DNA from 3 places in the Pseudarthrobacter lactosi genome. Region 2 is predicted to be linked to each of the others. Evidence: riboswitches for the same ligand, from Rfam matches in the RefSeq annotation. Region 2 holds a riboswitch; each other region holds the start of a gene.

Region 1 (4,902 bases), on a different contig from region 2:
CGCGCGGCGGGTCCCGCTTCGGCGCCTAGAGTGGCCGAGGATTTCACCGCGGAAAGGCCCCGCGATTCACAGCGGGAAGCACGCCGCCGCCGGGGACCCTTCCGGCAGATGACGGATTTCGCCGCTGCCAGTGGCCTCGGCCAGAAGGCCGGCATCGCCTTGGCAGCAACAGGCCTGGTTCTCACGGTGACGGTTCCCGTGACCAGCCCCGTGATGGCCACTCCGGCGCCCGGCCAGCCGGCGTCGTCCGTTTCCGCCGCCCCGCAGCCCGAAGTTACCGCCGAAGCCGCCGCCCAAATTGATTTCAGCCGCTCATCAGTGGTTACACAGGGTGATCCCGACGGCAAGCTGAAGCAGCTGCTGAGCGCCCAGTCCGCGGGATCCATTACCCGCGCCGCCTCGGCCGGAAGCCTCGGCTCGCCGCTGGCCCAGCTGGTTACGGCCTCACCCTTCGGATTCCGGGTCAGCCCCATCACCGGCGGCACCGGCGACTTCCACCGTGGCCAGGACTTCGCGGCACAGTGCGGAACCTCCGTCATGGCTGCTGCCAGCGGCACCGTGACCTTCGTCGGCTGGCACCAGTACGGCGGCGGGAACCGTGTTGTGGTGGATCACGGCAACGGCCTTGAAACGACCTACAACCACCTCTCCTCCGCCAGCGTCAAGGTAGGCCAGACGGTCAGCCGCGGCGACGTCATTGCCCTCAGCGGCACCACGGGCGCGTCCACGGGCTGCCACCTCCACTTCGAGGTCCAGATCAACGGCGAAGTCGTTGACCCCACCGGCTGGCTCTGACCCAAATGATGGCAAACTCTCGGATCGCAGCGACGTGCCGTGACCTGAATGTGACATTGGCCCGGAACTCCTGTAACGTCTATAGCGCGTCAACTTTTCCGAAGTTGACGTTCTTGAGTGGATTGCCTAGCTCTGCCACCGCTCAAGGTCCGTTCGCATGACATCGTCTGGCAGGGGCGGGGGAACCAATTTTGGTCTTCGATTCTGAAGGCCTTGGGGTTAAGTCGCAAAGCTTCCACTGTGAAGCAGCGCGGCCGGGTGACTCCCATCCGAATCCGACAGCTCACCTCGCAGGCATTGGGAGAGGCTACCTTCGTGTCTTCACGCCATAATTCTGCGCGCCATCGCGCACAACCGGTTCGCACCAACCCCTTGGACTCCGTGTCCAAGGCAGTCAGTGCTAATGCCGGGACCGTAGGTCGCCAGGCTGCCGTTATCGCAGCTGCTTCAGGTCTGATCCTGAGCATGGGGCTTCCGGCCAACGCCGCGGATACCACCGCCGGCGTTTCCGCCTCTACCGAGTCCGGTTCCGCGCAGACGGCACTCGCCGTAACTGCGGCGCCCACGGCTACCGTTTCCTTCGAGCGCCCCGTGATCAAGACCACGCCGGCACCGAAGGTTGAGACGGTTCGTGCGCAGTCCACGGCCTCCGAAACCGGGGCTCAGGGTGCTGCCGCAACCGAGGCCGCGGCCTCCAAGCTCGCTGACACTGTCTCCTCCGCTGCCGCTTCGGGTCTGGCAGCACTTGCCTACACCGGTATCGGCAACCCCTACGTTTGGGGCGGCACCACTCCCAATGGCTGGGACTGCTCAGGCTTTACGCAGTGGGTCTACGCCCAGGCCGGCATCAGCATTCCCCGCACCAATGCCTGGACAGCCATGCGGCCCACCGCCACACCGGCTCCCGGTGACCTGGTCATGCAGAATGGCGGCGCCCACGTTGGCATTTACGTCGGCAACGGCATGATGATCAGCGCACTTAACCCGTCACAGGGCACGCTGCTGCACTCCGTCGCCTCCACAGGCGGCGGATCCTTCTACACCATGAAGTAGAAGAACCGCGCTTCTCCAGAAACTCTTCGCTAAATCCCCGTTCGGGGCGTGCCGGCGTACCCCCAAGATGCCGGCGCGTCCAAAGCCCTTGGGCTGCCCACGCGGTCCTAAGGAATACGAAAGAGAGAAATTAATGACTACACGTGCAAATGTTGCACGGCACCGCGCCGAGGTCGCCAAGACCAACTCGCTGGCTGTCATTGCCAAGGCTGTCGGCGACAACGCCGGCGGCATGGGTCGCCAGGCTGCGGTTATCGCTGCCGCTTCCGGCCTTGTCCTGACCAGTGGTATCGCTGCGAACGCGGCAGACACCGGAGTCCAGCGCGAAGCTGCTTCCGCTTCGAACGTTGAGGCTGAGGTTTCTGCTCCGGCCATCATTTCTGCCGCTTCCACCATTGCCATCTCCTACGAGAAGCCGGCCGTGACCACCACCCCGGCTCCGGTTGAGGTTCCCGAGCCGGTTGAGGCTCCCGCGCCTGTTGTTGAAGCTCCGGCCAAGGCCGCGGCAACCATCAAGGTAGCGTCGGCAACGCCGGCCGCGCCGAAGGCGCCGGTCGCCGCCAGCAGCAAGGGCCAGGCCATTCTGTCTGCGGCCTACGCACAGCTCGGCGTCAGCCAGGACTGCACCATGCTGGTGACCAACTCCCTGGCCGCCGTGGGCATCAACTACCACGGCTGGCCCGCAGGCTACCTGTCCCTGGGGCAGACCGTGAGCGCCGCCGAGGCCCAGCCCGGCGACCTGATCTACTACGCCGACGGCGGTGCGGGCGTGGCCCACATTGCCGTGTACGCTGGCAACGGCCAGGCAGTCCACGGCGGCTACAACGGCAACCAGACCGTAGTATTCAGCGCTAATGTTGGCTCAGGACCGGTCTTCATCCGCGTGTCCTAGCAGCTGATTTATTGTTCAAAGGACCCCCGCCTCACCGCGGGGGTCCTTTGCTGTCTGAGGGCTGTGGTCCCGATCCGGACGGGCGGCCAGGGCGACACGTGACTGCCGACGCGTCTGGGATTAGCTGATCCCGGGATTATTTGTTTACTCTTGTGGTGTCGATCCATAGCCCGGATATGCCGGGGGCAGCCGGCCCTCGTGCCCCTGACGGGTGCGGCCACAAAGAGGTACGTGCATGCGCACTCTCGTTCTTAATGCTGGATATGAACCGCTGGCGGTAGTAACCTTTCGCCGGGCGCTGGTCCTTGTGCTCACGGGCAAGGCCAGCGTTATTGCCGAAGGCGATGACCCTGTGGTGGGGCCCCAGGAGATTATGGGCCGCCCGTCCGTGATACTCCTGAACCGCTACATCCGCCCCAGATATAACCAGAGCACCGCTGTCAGCCGCCGCGGCGTCCTGCGGCGTGACGGCCACCGCTGCGCTTACTGCGGAAAAGGGGCCCACACCATCGACCATGTCCAGCCCAAATCACGTGGCGGCGCCGACTCCTGGGAGAACCTGGTGGCCGCCTGCCTCCGTTGCAATAATTCCAAGGGCGACCACACCCCGGCTGAAATGGGCTGGAAGCTCAGGTTTGTCCCGGAACCGCCGCACGGCACCATCTGGCAGATCAAGGAACTTGAGAAGCCCACGCCGGCGTGGGATCCGTTCCTGCTGCCCGAACGGGCTGCCTGAATTCGCGCCACTGTTCCAGATTCGCGCAACCTCCAACCCGCGCAGCATCCCAGCCCCCGCGCAGTATTCCGGCCTGCACGGTTAAGCTGGGTGGGTGGATGCTGACCCCCTCGAGTTCGATGCCGTTATCCTCGCCGGCGGCCGTTCGTCGCGGCTCGGTGGCGTGCCCAAACAGAGCCTGACGTACGACGGCGACTCCCTGTTGCGCCGGACGGTGGCCGCTGCGGGAGGTGCCGGAGCCGCCGTAGTGGTCGGTCCGGACGTCGCGTTAGTGCCTGGCGGGGAGGTCCCGGCCGGGTTTCTGCGCTGCCGCGAGGAACCGCCGTTCAGCGGTCCCGCGGCTGCTATTGCGGCCGGGCTCGCGGCCCTCGCCGCTGCGGGCGGCAGCCGGCCCGGGCTGACGCTGGTGCTGGCCTGCGATATGCCCAACGTAGGGCGGGCCGTGGCGGCGCTGAAGGCTGCATTGCGTTCACGAGGACCTGGTGCAGAACCTGCCGCAGTCAGGCCTGCGGGCCTGGAAACGGACGGCCTGGTGGCCGTCTCGGAGGATGGCCGCCGACAGCCGCTCATTGGTTTTTATAGCACAGCCGCGCTAAAACGTTCCGTGGCAGAACTGGAAAGCGCAGGACGCTTAATCAACGGGTCGGTGAGGGCACTCCTTGCTAGTCTGGACGTGCAGCTTGTCGCCGTCCCGGCCGGCTCCACGGCAGACGTGGATACCTGGGACGATGCCGCCGCACTTGGAGTGGCCGGTCCGGATCCCCTGAGCGGGCTCCGGGGCAACACGGCCGCAGACGATTTGGGAGGCAGAGCGTGAAAAGCCAGGAAGAGACACTGGAAGAGTGGTGCAGGTCCTTGCTCCAGGCGTATGAACTGGAGGACGTCCAGATCGACGTCAACACCATCCTGTCGCTGGCCGGCGTGGCAGCCCACTCAGTGGTCCGCCCGGCTGCCCCGCTCACCACGTTTATTGCCGGATTCGCCGCGGGCTTGGCTGCGGGATCGGGACAGGCCTCGAACGCCGCCGCCATGACCGCTGCCATGGACCGTGCCCGCACCCTGGCTGCTGACTATGACGCCGAATCCGCCGGGACCCCCGTCGAATGATTCCCGTTCAGTGACCGCCGCCACCGGCGACGTATCCGAAAATCCTGAGCAGCAGACAGCCCCGTCAAAGCACCTCGCCCACACCTGGGATGAGGCGCGCAAGGCCGCTTTTGATATCGCCACACCGATTCCGCCCGGCCGCGTTCCCCTGGGCCAGGCCCTGGGCAGGGTCTTGGCCAGCGACATCACGGCGTTGCACGATATGCCGCACTACGCGTCATCTGCGATGGACGGCTGGGCCGTCAACGGCACTGGGCCGTGGATCGTGGCGGAGACCGGCCAGCGGCTGGCACCCCACCAGGCCAGCAGCATCGTCACC
Region 2 (4,902 bases):
ACGGGTTGGCGACAATGCTTGGCATGATCGCATCAGGCTGGCGGTTTTCTCAGCGTCCTCCCCATGCTGACACACCGATGTCTCCGGCATTGCCGTTTGTCACAGGAGACTTCAGCTTTCGGGTCAGTCCTAGCACCTCTCTGCAGGCGCAAAACGTGCAGACGCGTATACCTAAACTGTAGTTGCAAGTATACCCCCTAGGGGTATAAAGTATTTGTATGCATGAAGGAATTTCCATCAGCCAGGACGCTGTTGAGACCACCCCCGCCGTCGTGGCGGCCGACCACGGGTACACCAGCGAGAAGGAAGCGTATCTGCGCCGGCTTAAACGCATTGAGGGGCAGGTGCGCGGCATCGCCAGGATGATCGATGAGGACTCGTACTGCATCGACATCCTGACCCAGGTCGCGGCCGTGAACAAAGCTCTGCACGCGGTCAGTCTGGGCCTGCTTGAAGAACACATTGGCCACTGCGTCGTCAACGCCGCGGCCGAATCCGACGAAGCCGGCGGGGCGAAAGTCAAGGAAGCAACAGAAGCCATCGGGCGTCTGCTGCGCTAGCAACGAAGGGGAATCGCCATGAGCATCAACACAACGGTCAACATCTCGGGCAAGGACTGCAGCCACTGCGTGGCCTCCGTCACCGAAGAGCTTCAGAAACTCGACGGCGTCAAGGACGTAGCCGTCCAGCTGAACAAGGACGGACTTTCGGTTGCCACCATCACCTCTGCGTCCGAACTGGAGCCTGAACAGATCAGCGAAGCCATCTCGGAAGCCGGCTACGTCCTGGTCAGCAGCGGGGCCTAAGGATGGCCGCCGAAACCTTCACCAAGTCCCGCATCATCGAACTCGACATCGAAGGCATGACCTGCGCCTCGTGCGTCGCCCGGGTCGAACGCAAACTTGGCAAACTCGACGGGGTCGAGGCCAGCGTGAACCTTCCGTTGGAATCCGCACAGGTCACCGTTCCGGACTCCATCACGGACCAGCAGATCATCGATGCGGTCACAGCCACCGGCTACTCGGCACGACTCAAAGTAACCCCCGGGACAGGCGAAGGACGCGGCCTGGGGCCTGAGTCTGACCCGGCCCTGACTGGTCTGAACGATGAGGCTCAGCCCGCCGCTGCAGCAGCCGCCGCCCTGCGTCCGAGGCTGTTGCTCGCTGCTATTTTCACCCTGCCGGTAGTGATCATTTCCATGGTCCCGGCAGCGCAGTTCCCGAACTGGGGCTGGGTGGCCTTCGCGCTGAGCCTGCCCGTGGTCAGCTGGTCCGCATGGCCCTTCCACCGTGCTGCGGCGGTCAATGCCCGGCATCTGGCATCCACCATGGACACCCTGGTATCGATCGGTGTGAGTGCCGCCTTCCTGTTTTCGGCCTGGCAACTCTTCGCGGACCCTGCCCTGACCGAGCACCCGGGCATGGACATGAGCGCCCATGCCCTGTACTTCGAGGTCGCCGCCGTCGTCACGACATTCCTGCTGCTGGGCCGGTACCTGGAAGCCAGTGCGAAACAGCGTGCGGGCAACGCGCTGCGGGCGCTGCTGAATCTGGGGGCGAAGGAAGCAACAGTTCTCCGCAACGGGGTCGAGACCCGGATCCCTGCCGACCAGTTACGGCCCGGCGATGTCTTCGTCGTCCGCCCGGGCGAAAAAGTCCCCACTGACGGATACGTCATCGAAGGCCAAAGCGCCGTGGACACATCCCTGATCACCGGTGAATCACTTCCGGTGGAAGTCGGCGTCGATGACACCGTCATCGGGGCGACGATCAACACGAACGGGCGGCTGCTGGTCAAGGCAACCCGTGTGGGCAGCGAAACCACGCTCGCGCAGATGGGAAAGCTGGTCAGCCAGGCCCAGAGCGGCAAGGCCCCGATTGCCCGGCTCGCTGACCGGATCAGCTCAGTCTTCGTCCCCGTCGTCCTCGTCATAGCAGCCGCGACCTTCGCGGTATGGTACTTCTCCACCGGTGACCTGCAGTCCTCCTTTACCGCCGCGGTCGCGGTCCTGGTGATCGCCTGCCCCTGCGCCCTGGGCCTGGCCACGCCCACGGCACTGCTGACCGGGACCGGACGCGGCGCGCAGCTGGGCATCCTCATCAAGGGCCCGCAGGTCCTCGAAGACACCCGGACCGTGGACACCATCGTGCTGGATAAGACCGGAACGGTAACCAGCGGACAACTTTCCGTTTCCGCCGTGCAGTCCTTCACCTCGACGACCGGGGAGGAGATCCTTGCCCTGGCAGGAGCCGTCGAAGCCGCCAGCGAACACCCGATCGCCCACGCCATCGCCCGCGCAGCCAAGGCCAACGCACCGCTGCTGCCCGTCACAGCCTTCGACAGCGCACCGGGTGGGGGCGTGCGCGGGACCGTGGACGGCCGACGGGTGGTTGCCGGCCGGGCCGGCTGGCTGGAGGATAACGGCATCACTCCCGCCGCGGACAACTACACGGCGCTGCGGTCAGAGGAGGAAGCCGGCGCGACCGTCATCTGGGTCGGCATTGATGGTGAACCCGAGGGAATCATCAGCCTCACCGACACGGTCAAAGAAAGATCTGCGGCCGCGATCGGACGGCTGAAATCCCTAGGGTTGCGGCCCGTCCTGCTGACCGGGGATAACGCCTCGGTCGCCTCCACCGTGGCAGCGCAGGTGGGCATCCCGGCAGAAGACGTGTTTGCTGGAGTACTTCCTGAAGGCAAGGTGGAGGCAATCCGCCGGCTGCAGGCCGGCGGAGCTATCGTGGCGATGGCCGGCGACGGCGTGAATGATGCAGCCGCCTTGGCTCAGGCTGACCTGGGCATCGCAATGGGCAGCGGCACCGACGTTGCGATTGCCGCCGCGGACCTGACAGTGATGGGAAGCGACCTGGGCCAGGTCGCGGACGCCATCGAGCTCTCCCGGCGGACGCTGGCCACGATCAAGACCAACCTGTTCTGGGCGTTTTTCTACAACGCCGTCGGCATTCCGGTCGCGGCCCTCGGTCTGCTCAATCCGATGATCGCAGGGGCCGCAATGGCAGCCAGCTCCGTCCTGGTTGTCACCAACTCCCTACGGCTGCGCCGCTTCACCGCTCAGAAGGCCTCCGACGCCCCGACCAGGCTGGCACTGGTACCCGTCCGCTGATCAGCGCCGGGGTGCCTGCCGCGGGATGTCCAATCCGTCGGTGGGCATGGAGAAGGCCGGTGATGCGTTGCCCCCAAGGCAGCGAATCACCGGCCTTCACGTTGTTGGTTACCCGGCGCGAACGAAGGTGACTGAGCCTTTGGCTGTCATCCATGTCAGGGGGTGGACTGCGGTTTCGTTCTTGCCGTTCAGTCCGGAGCTGAGGACCTGGCCGTTGCCGACGTAGATACCCACGTGTCCGGGCTGCATGACCATGTCCCCGGGCTGGGGGTCCGTGACGACGGTGCCGTAGTTCATGAACTGCATCGGTCCAAGGTCCCCGACGGGAATCCCTGCGGCGTTAAGGGCGTTTTCCACCAGTCGTGTGCAGTCCTGGATCATGCCGATCTGGGCGTAAGCGGCAGAAACCATGGTCGCGTTCACGCCGCCAGCGGCCGGAGCGGCCACTGGCGCAGCAGCAGGGGCTACGGTGATCGTGGCTTTCGCCGGGGCGGCGGAAGCTGCCGGCGCGGCAGGTGCGGCAGCAGGCTTGGGTGCCTCCACGACCGGGGCCGGTGTGGTGCTGACGTCGGGACGCTCATAGGAGATCCTGACCGTCGCGTCGGCGCTGAGCGGCGCCGGGGCCTGACTGGTGACCTCAAGGTTTGAAGCCGGTTCAGCATCGCGCTGCGCGGGGGCGTCTGCGGCCTGCGCGGCGATGCCGCTGGTCAGGACCAGGCCGGATGCAGCAGCGATAACGGCCGCCTGACGGCCTACACCTCCGGCATTGTCAGCGACGGTCCTGGACAGGGCCGCGAGCGGGCTCGTCTGGACGGTGACCGCGCGGTGGCGGCCGTGAGTTCTGCGAATGGACATGAAGTGGCCTCTCCCAATGCCTGCGAGGTGAGCTGTCGGATTCGGATGGGAGACACCCGGCCGCGGTCCTGCACAAAGTGCAGTACAGCGGCTTCACCCCAAGGCCTGCCCGAAGCAGGCCACTAATTGGGTTCCCCGTCTCTGCCGGACGAAATATGCGATCGGATCCCGGGCAGCGGCAGAGTTAGGCAATCAGCGCGGGAGTGCCGCCCTCGGAGAAAACCGGCACAAATTCGACCGTACAGGAGGGCCGACCCATTGTCACATTTGAATAACGGGGCCACTCGAGGGCAGAGGCCCCTGGCCCGGCGATGCAACCCGGACCCGGCCTGCCGGTCTAAACAGGGAGTGCGGCTGGGCCCGGCCGCTCACGCCAACTGTTCAATCTGTGCGAGGAGACGCCGGCATCCACCCTGCCAATAATACCCGATGGGGGTATTATTTAGATGTTCAGGGAAGTGGTTTGTCCAGGCCCGATGCGCTTCCGGCCGTTACAGCCGTTCAACCCCCAACGCCTCCCCATGATTTCTCTTGCAAAGGCCGAACTGACATGTGTGTCCCCGAAACCCGGACCGGGCTGCCCATCGTGGCTGCTGAACCGTCCGGATGCAGCTGCTGCTCCACCTCTTCCCGGACCCTGGCGTCGCCGGCAATTCAAGGCAGCGTCTACTCCGTCGAAGGACTGACCTGCGGGCATTGCGGACAGGGCGTTGAAAAGGCAGTGTCCTCCCTCGCCGGAGTGGAGGCCGTAACCGTCGAGCTGGTGCCCGGAGGGGCATCCCGGCTCACCGTCTCCGGCACCCATACCGAACCTGAGGTCCGGGACGCCGTCCCGGCCGCCGGGTACAGCCTCTCACCAGCAGGTAGTCCAACGCCCGCCCTGACGGACATCGCCGCTGCCGCCGTCAGGGCCTCCCACCCAG
Region 3 (4,902 bases), 600 kb from region 2:
CGCGGCGCTGGCTACGTCATCAAGCCGGCAGAGTAGCTGCTCCATGTCCTCACCGCGAGCAACCCCAGCACCAGCCCGGAGCTGGCTGAAACCGGATACCTGGCACCTGCGCACACGGCTGATCCTGTTAGCCATGGCCTTGCTGGTGGCCATCTGCGGCGCCGTGGGGGTGGCCAGCTTCGCCTCAATGGATGCCTTCCTCACCCGACAGCTCGATGACCGGCTGAGTCAGGCTGCCCAGCTCTCCGACAGCCCCGGCCGGCCACCATTCGGCGGATTCAACGGCCGGGACCCATTGGATTCCCGGGGGCAAAGTGTGGGCACTGTCAATGCCAGCATCAGGGATGGGAAGGTCAACACAGGCGGCTTCCTCGCTTCGGACACCACGCGCACTCCCCTGTCGGCTGCCGACAAACCCATCCTTTTGGATCTGGCCACGGACGGCCAGCCGGTCAACCGGACCCTGTCCACCGGCGATTACCGGCTGGTGGCCGTCAAAACCTCTTACGGGGATGTCCTTGTCACGGGACTTCCGCTTGCCGCCAAGGAAAGTACGCTGGCGTCGCTGGTATGGACCTTTGTGTTCGTTTCCCTCGGCGGCCTGGCGCTGATCGGGCTGGCAGGAACCGTGCTCATCCGGCGCACCATGAAACCGCTGGAACAACTCTCGGAGGTGGCCACGAGGGTCTCGCGACTCCCGCTGGACGCCGGCGAGGTGGCACTCGCGGTGCGCGTCCCGCCGTCGAACTCCAATCCCGGAACCGAAGTGGGCAGCGTAGGGCACGCCCTCAACCTGATGCTGGACAATGTGGCCAGTGCCCTCGAGGCTCGGCAGCGGAGCGAGACCAAGGTGCGGCAGTTCGTTGCCGACGCTTCCCATGAGCTGCGGACCCCGCTGACCGCCATCCGCGGGTATACGGAGCTGATGCGGATGACCGAGGACTTCACGCCGGACGGCCGGAAGTCCCTGGCCCGCGTCCAGAGCCAGTCCGAACGCATGACCACACTGGTGGAGGATCTGCTGCTACTGGCCCGGCTCGATGAGGGACAGCCCCTTAAGCTCAGCGAAGTTGATCTCACCCAACTCGTGATCGAAACCGTCAGTGACGAGAAAGTCATAGCCCCGGAACACCACTGGCGCCTTGAACTGCCCGACGAACCGCTTGCCGTCACCGGTGATGCCTCCCAATTGCGTCAGGTGCTGGTCAACCTGCTCTCCAACGCGCGTAAACATACGCCGCCCGGGACCACCGTGGTCACCGCTGTTACGAAGTCTGCGGATGGCGGCGCTGCAGTGACCGTAGCGGACGACGGCGGCGGCATCCCTGCGGAATTCGTGGACCATGTTTTCTCCCGGTTTGCCCGCGCAGACGCGGCCCGCAAGGGAACGGCACCGGCCGTGGGCGCCGGGGCGTCTGAGGGCACCAGCGGCCTGGGTCTGTCCATTGTCCAGTCCATCCTGGAGGCCCACGGCGGGAGCGTGGCAGTGACCTCGCGGGCCGGGCGGACAGAGTTTGCCTTACTCTTCCCCGCCGGAGCCGTGGCGCAGACCACCGAAGCCGGAGTGCAGCAAGGCGACACACCGGCTTCGTGATTCCTGTTACCAAAATGTGACTTAAGCGCCCAGCTCCTGTACCGTCGAACAGGTGCGGATCCCGATTGGGCCGCATATCCGGATGACGCCAAGCTCTGCCACTTCCCGGATTCCGTCTTCAGAGGCAGAGGCGGGGGACCCACCGTCCCGGGCACCAAGTGCCCTTTGGGGTTAAGCCAACACGTGATTGTGCCGTGTGGCCGGATGCCCTCATCCGAACCCGACAGCTAACTCCGCAGGTGTGAGAGGCGATCCATCATGTCTGAATTCAAGGTAGAAACACGTCCGCAGGGCGATACAAAGTCCGCCAGCCACCGCAAGCAGACCCGCATCGGTGCAGCTATGTCCCCACTGTCCAAGGCGGCCCGGATTCCCTCCATGGGCCAGCGCGCCGCGGTGTTCGCGACGGCGTGCGCCCTGCTGGTCGGAGTCACTGCCGCAGCACACGCTTCCGAGTCCGCGTCGCTTGCTGCCAACGCCAACCAGGCCGCCGAAGAAGCCAGCGCCCAGTCGAAGCTGAGCGTCCAAGCCGCCGAGATTCAGGCCCCGGCCACCCCAGAGGCTGCGCCGGCCGAGATCAAAGTCGCGCCCCAGGCTGCCGAACCGGCACCTGCGCAGGTCCCCGCCCCGGAGGCTGCACCGGCACCGGCACCGGCTCCCGAGCCTGTACCCGCACCCGTTGTGGCCGTCAACGACCCTGCGGGAGCCCAGGCCTACGCCGCCGGGCAGCTGGCGACCTACGGCTGGTCCGCTGACCAGATGCAGTGCCTGCAGACGCTGTGGACCAAGGAATCCGAATGGACCACCACGGCCACCAATGCCAGCAGCGGCGCATACGGCATCGTCCAGTCATTGCCCGCTGAGAAGATGGCAAGCGCCGGCGGGGACTACCTCACCAACTACCGCACGCAGATCAACTGGGGCCTGAACTACATCCAGGAGCGCTACCAGTCACCGTGTGGCGCGCTGAACTTCCACCTGTCGCACAACTGGTACTAGGCCGACTCCGCCTTACCAGGCTCCCCTGCGCCCGGGTCCCGGCGCTCGGGCTACCAGCGCCAAGGCTGCCAATGCTCGGGCTGCCAGTGTGGCGGTCAGTGGCTGTGGCGCTCAGTGGCTACCGGTGTGGCGGTCAGGGGTTCCGTGCCTGGCGGCTCCGCGCCATACTTGGGCCATGAAATTCACCACCACCATCCTGGGCAGCGGCAACAAGGCGGGCATCGAGGTTCCCGAGGAAGTTATCTCGGCTCTCGGCGCGGGCAAGCGTCCGCCGGTGGTGGTGACCATCAACGGCAAGAGCTACCGGAGCAGCATCGCGGTCATGGGGGGACAGAACCTGATCGGGGTGAGCACCGCCAACCGGGAATTCACCGGAGTCGCCGCCGGCGACACCATCGAGGTGGACGTGGAACTGGACACACAGCCGCGCATCATCGAGGTCCCCGAGGATCTGGCCGCAGCCCTGGCCGCCGAACCCGAAGCGCAGGTGTTTTACGCCACGCTGAACTACAGCACGCAGCGCCGGTACGTGGAGCCAATCGGAGATGCCAAGACGGACGAAACCCGGGCCAGGCGGATCACGAAGATGGTCGCCGACCTCAAAGCCGGAAAGAAATGACCGGCAGTCCCCCGGCGTTCCGTTCCACGGAGACAGTCACTGCACGGTAGTCCGGGATGTGGAGCACGCCTGCCGGCAATTCACCCGTATTGGGACCCACTGCCACCGTCCGGATCCCCGCGGCAACCCCTGCCGCAATTCCGGCGGGTGCATCCTCGAATACCAAGGCGTCCTCCGGCTGCACGCCCAGCAGCCCGGCTGCCATCAGATACCCTTCCGGGTCCGGTTTGCCCCGTGTGACCAGTTCCGCCGTCACGGCTGTGGCCGGCACGGCCAGTCCCGCCGCGTCCATGCGGATGTCCGCGAGGGTCCTGTCCGCTGAGGTCACCAGCGCCACTGCCTCGGCCGGGAGGCTGCGAAGCATCTCGGCAGCCCCCGGCAACGCGACAATACCGGCAGTCCGCACCCGTTCCATGGCGCCGAGTTCGGCAGTGAGCGCCACAACGTCGGCTCCGGCCGGCGCGAAGCGTCGGACGGTATCCGCAGCCTGGATGCCGTGCGAAGTGCGCAGGATTTCGCCGATGTCCAGACCGTACCGGGCAGCGAATTCTCCCCACACCTCTTCGACCACTGCCGTGGAGTCCACCAGCGTGCCGTCCATATCGAAAAGGACGGCACGGCAGGTCAGCGATCGTGTGGCTGCAGGCATGCGTGTGGCGGCTTGTGTCGGGATGTTCATGCTGCCTATTTTGCCTTAGGCGCCGCAGGCCTGTGAGTCACAGGCTTAGGCGTCGCGCCCCGGGATGTACTGCACCGCCCATTTGTTGCCGTCGGGATCAGCGAAATAAACGAAGTGCCCCCAGTCCTGCACGTCAATGTCGCTGACATCTACGCCGTTGCCCTTGAGGTGGTCGTGGGCGGCCTGGATGTCGCTGACCACCATCTGCAGGCTTGGCGCCGTACCCGGAGGGGCGTCATTGAGGCCTTCGCCGATACAGATGGAGCAGGCGGAACCCGGCGGGGTCAGCTGGACGAAGCGGATGCCATCCATGGGCCGCTCGTCGAAATCCGGGTTGAATCCAACTTTGTTGACGTAGAAATCCTTGGCGCGGTCCACGTCGGATACGGGCACAAAAACGAGTTCAAGTTTCCAGTCCATGCGCCACAGGCTAACGGCGGCGGCGGGGAAAGCGGAAGACCTAAATTCTGGAGCAGCCCAGAACTAGCCGGCGATGCCGTACAGGCGGTCGCCGGCGTCGCCGAGACCCGGAACGATGTAGGACTTCTCGTCAAGCCGTTCGTCAATGGACGCCAGAACGATTGTCACGTTGGCCTCGGCAAGTTCCTCTTCGAGCTTGGCCAGGCCTTCCGGCGCGGCCAGGAGGCAAATGCACGTGACGTCGGAGGCGCCGCGCTTGAACAGAAACTTGATGGCCTCGCGCAGGGTTCCGCCGGTGGCAAGCATGGGATCCAGCACAAAGATCTGCCGGTCCGTCAGGTCTTCCGGGAGCCGCTCCGCGTAGGTGATGATGTCCAGGGTTTCCTCGTCGCGGGCCATGCCCAGGAAGCCCACCTCAGCGGTGGGGACCAGCTTGGTCATACCCTCGAGCATGCCGAGCCCGGCGCGCAGGATGGGAACCACCAGCGGCGTGGGCTTGGTGAAGTAAGTGCCGATGGTGGTGCTGACGGGCGTCTCGATGGTCTTCGGTTCGGTGCGGACGTCACGCGTGGCTTCGTAGGCCAGGAGGGT

Evidence for each region. A riboswitch is a leader RNA that binds a small molecule or an ion and turns the genes downstream of it on or off. The one in region 2 is predicted to bind cyclic di-AMP.
Region 1: it holds a riboswitch for cyclic di-AMP, as region 2 does, so the genes downstream of both, ACZY0Q_RS10190 (C40 family peptidase) here and ACZY0Q_RS16755 (NlpC/P60 family protein) in region 2, are expected to answer to the same signal.
Region 3: it holds a riboswitch for cyclic di-AMP, as region 2 does, so the genes downstream of both, ACZY0Q_RS13835 (aggregation-promoting factor C-terminal-like domain-containing protein) here and ACZY0Q_RS16755 (NlpC/P60 family protein) in region 2, are expected to answer to the same signal.

Annotation. Positions count from the first base shown of each region.
Region 1 covers NZ_JBVAYS010000002.1:55,574-60,475, forward strand. Annotated here, with positions in the region: gene ACZY0Q_RS10185 (M23 family metallopeptidase) at 1-795, shown strand, start outside; cyclic di-AMP (ydaO/yuaA leader) riboswitch at 944-1,106, shown strand; gene ACZY0Q_RS10190 (C40 family peptidase) at 1,177-1,848, shown strand; gene ACZY0Q_RS10195 (C40 family peptidase) at 1,982-2,740, shown strand; gene ACZY0Q_RS10200 (HNH endonuclease) at 2,976-3,476, shown strand; gene mobA (molybdenum cofactor guanylyltransferase) at 3,571-4,293, shown strand; gene ACZY0Q_RS10210 (DUF6457 domain-containing protein) at 4,290-4,583, shown strand; gene ACZY0Q_RS10215 (molybdopterin molybdotransferase MoeA) at 4,594-4,902, shown strand, end outside.
Region 2 covers NZ_JBVAYS010000003.1:679,030-683,931, forward strand. Annotated here, with positions in the region: gene ACZY0Q_RS16740 (metal-sensitive transcriptional regulator) at 219-560, shown strand; gene ACZY0Q_RS16745 (heavy-metal-associated domain-containing protein) at 579-806, shown strand; gene ACZY0Q_RS16750 (heavy metal translocating P-type ATPase) at 809-3,124, shown strand; gene ACZY0Q_RS16755 (NlpC/P60 family protein) at 3,233-3,979, opposite strand; cyclic di-AMP (ydaO/yuaA leader) riboswitch at 3,983-4,149, opposite strand; gene ACZY0Q_RS16760 (heavy-metal-associated domain-containing protein) at 4,530-4,902, shown strand, end outside.
Region 3 covers NZ_JBVAYS010000003.1:78,691-83,592, forward strand. Annotated here, with positions in the region: gene ACZY0Q_RS13825 (response regulator transcription factor) at 1-36, shown strand, start outside; gene ACZY0Q_RS13830 (sensor histidine kinase) at 44-1,594, shown strand; cyclic di-AMP (ydaO/yuaA leader) riboswitch at 1,695-1,847, shown strand; gene ACZY0Q_RS13835 (aggregation-promoting factor C-terminal-like domain-containing protein) at 1,853-2,593, shown strand; gene ACZY0Q_RS13840 (DUF1905 domain-containing protein) at 2,769-3,212, shown strand; gene ACZY0Q_RS13845 (HAD-IA family hydrolase) at 3,193-3,891, opposite strand; gene ACZY0Q_RS13850 (VOC family protein) at 3,937-4,311, opposite strand; gene upp (uracil phosphoribosyltransferase) at 4,375-4,902, opposite strand, start outside.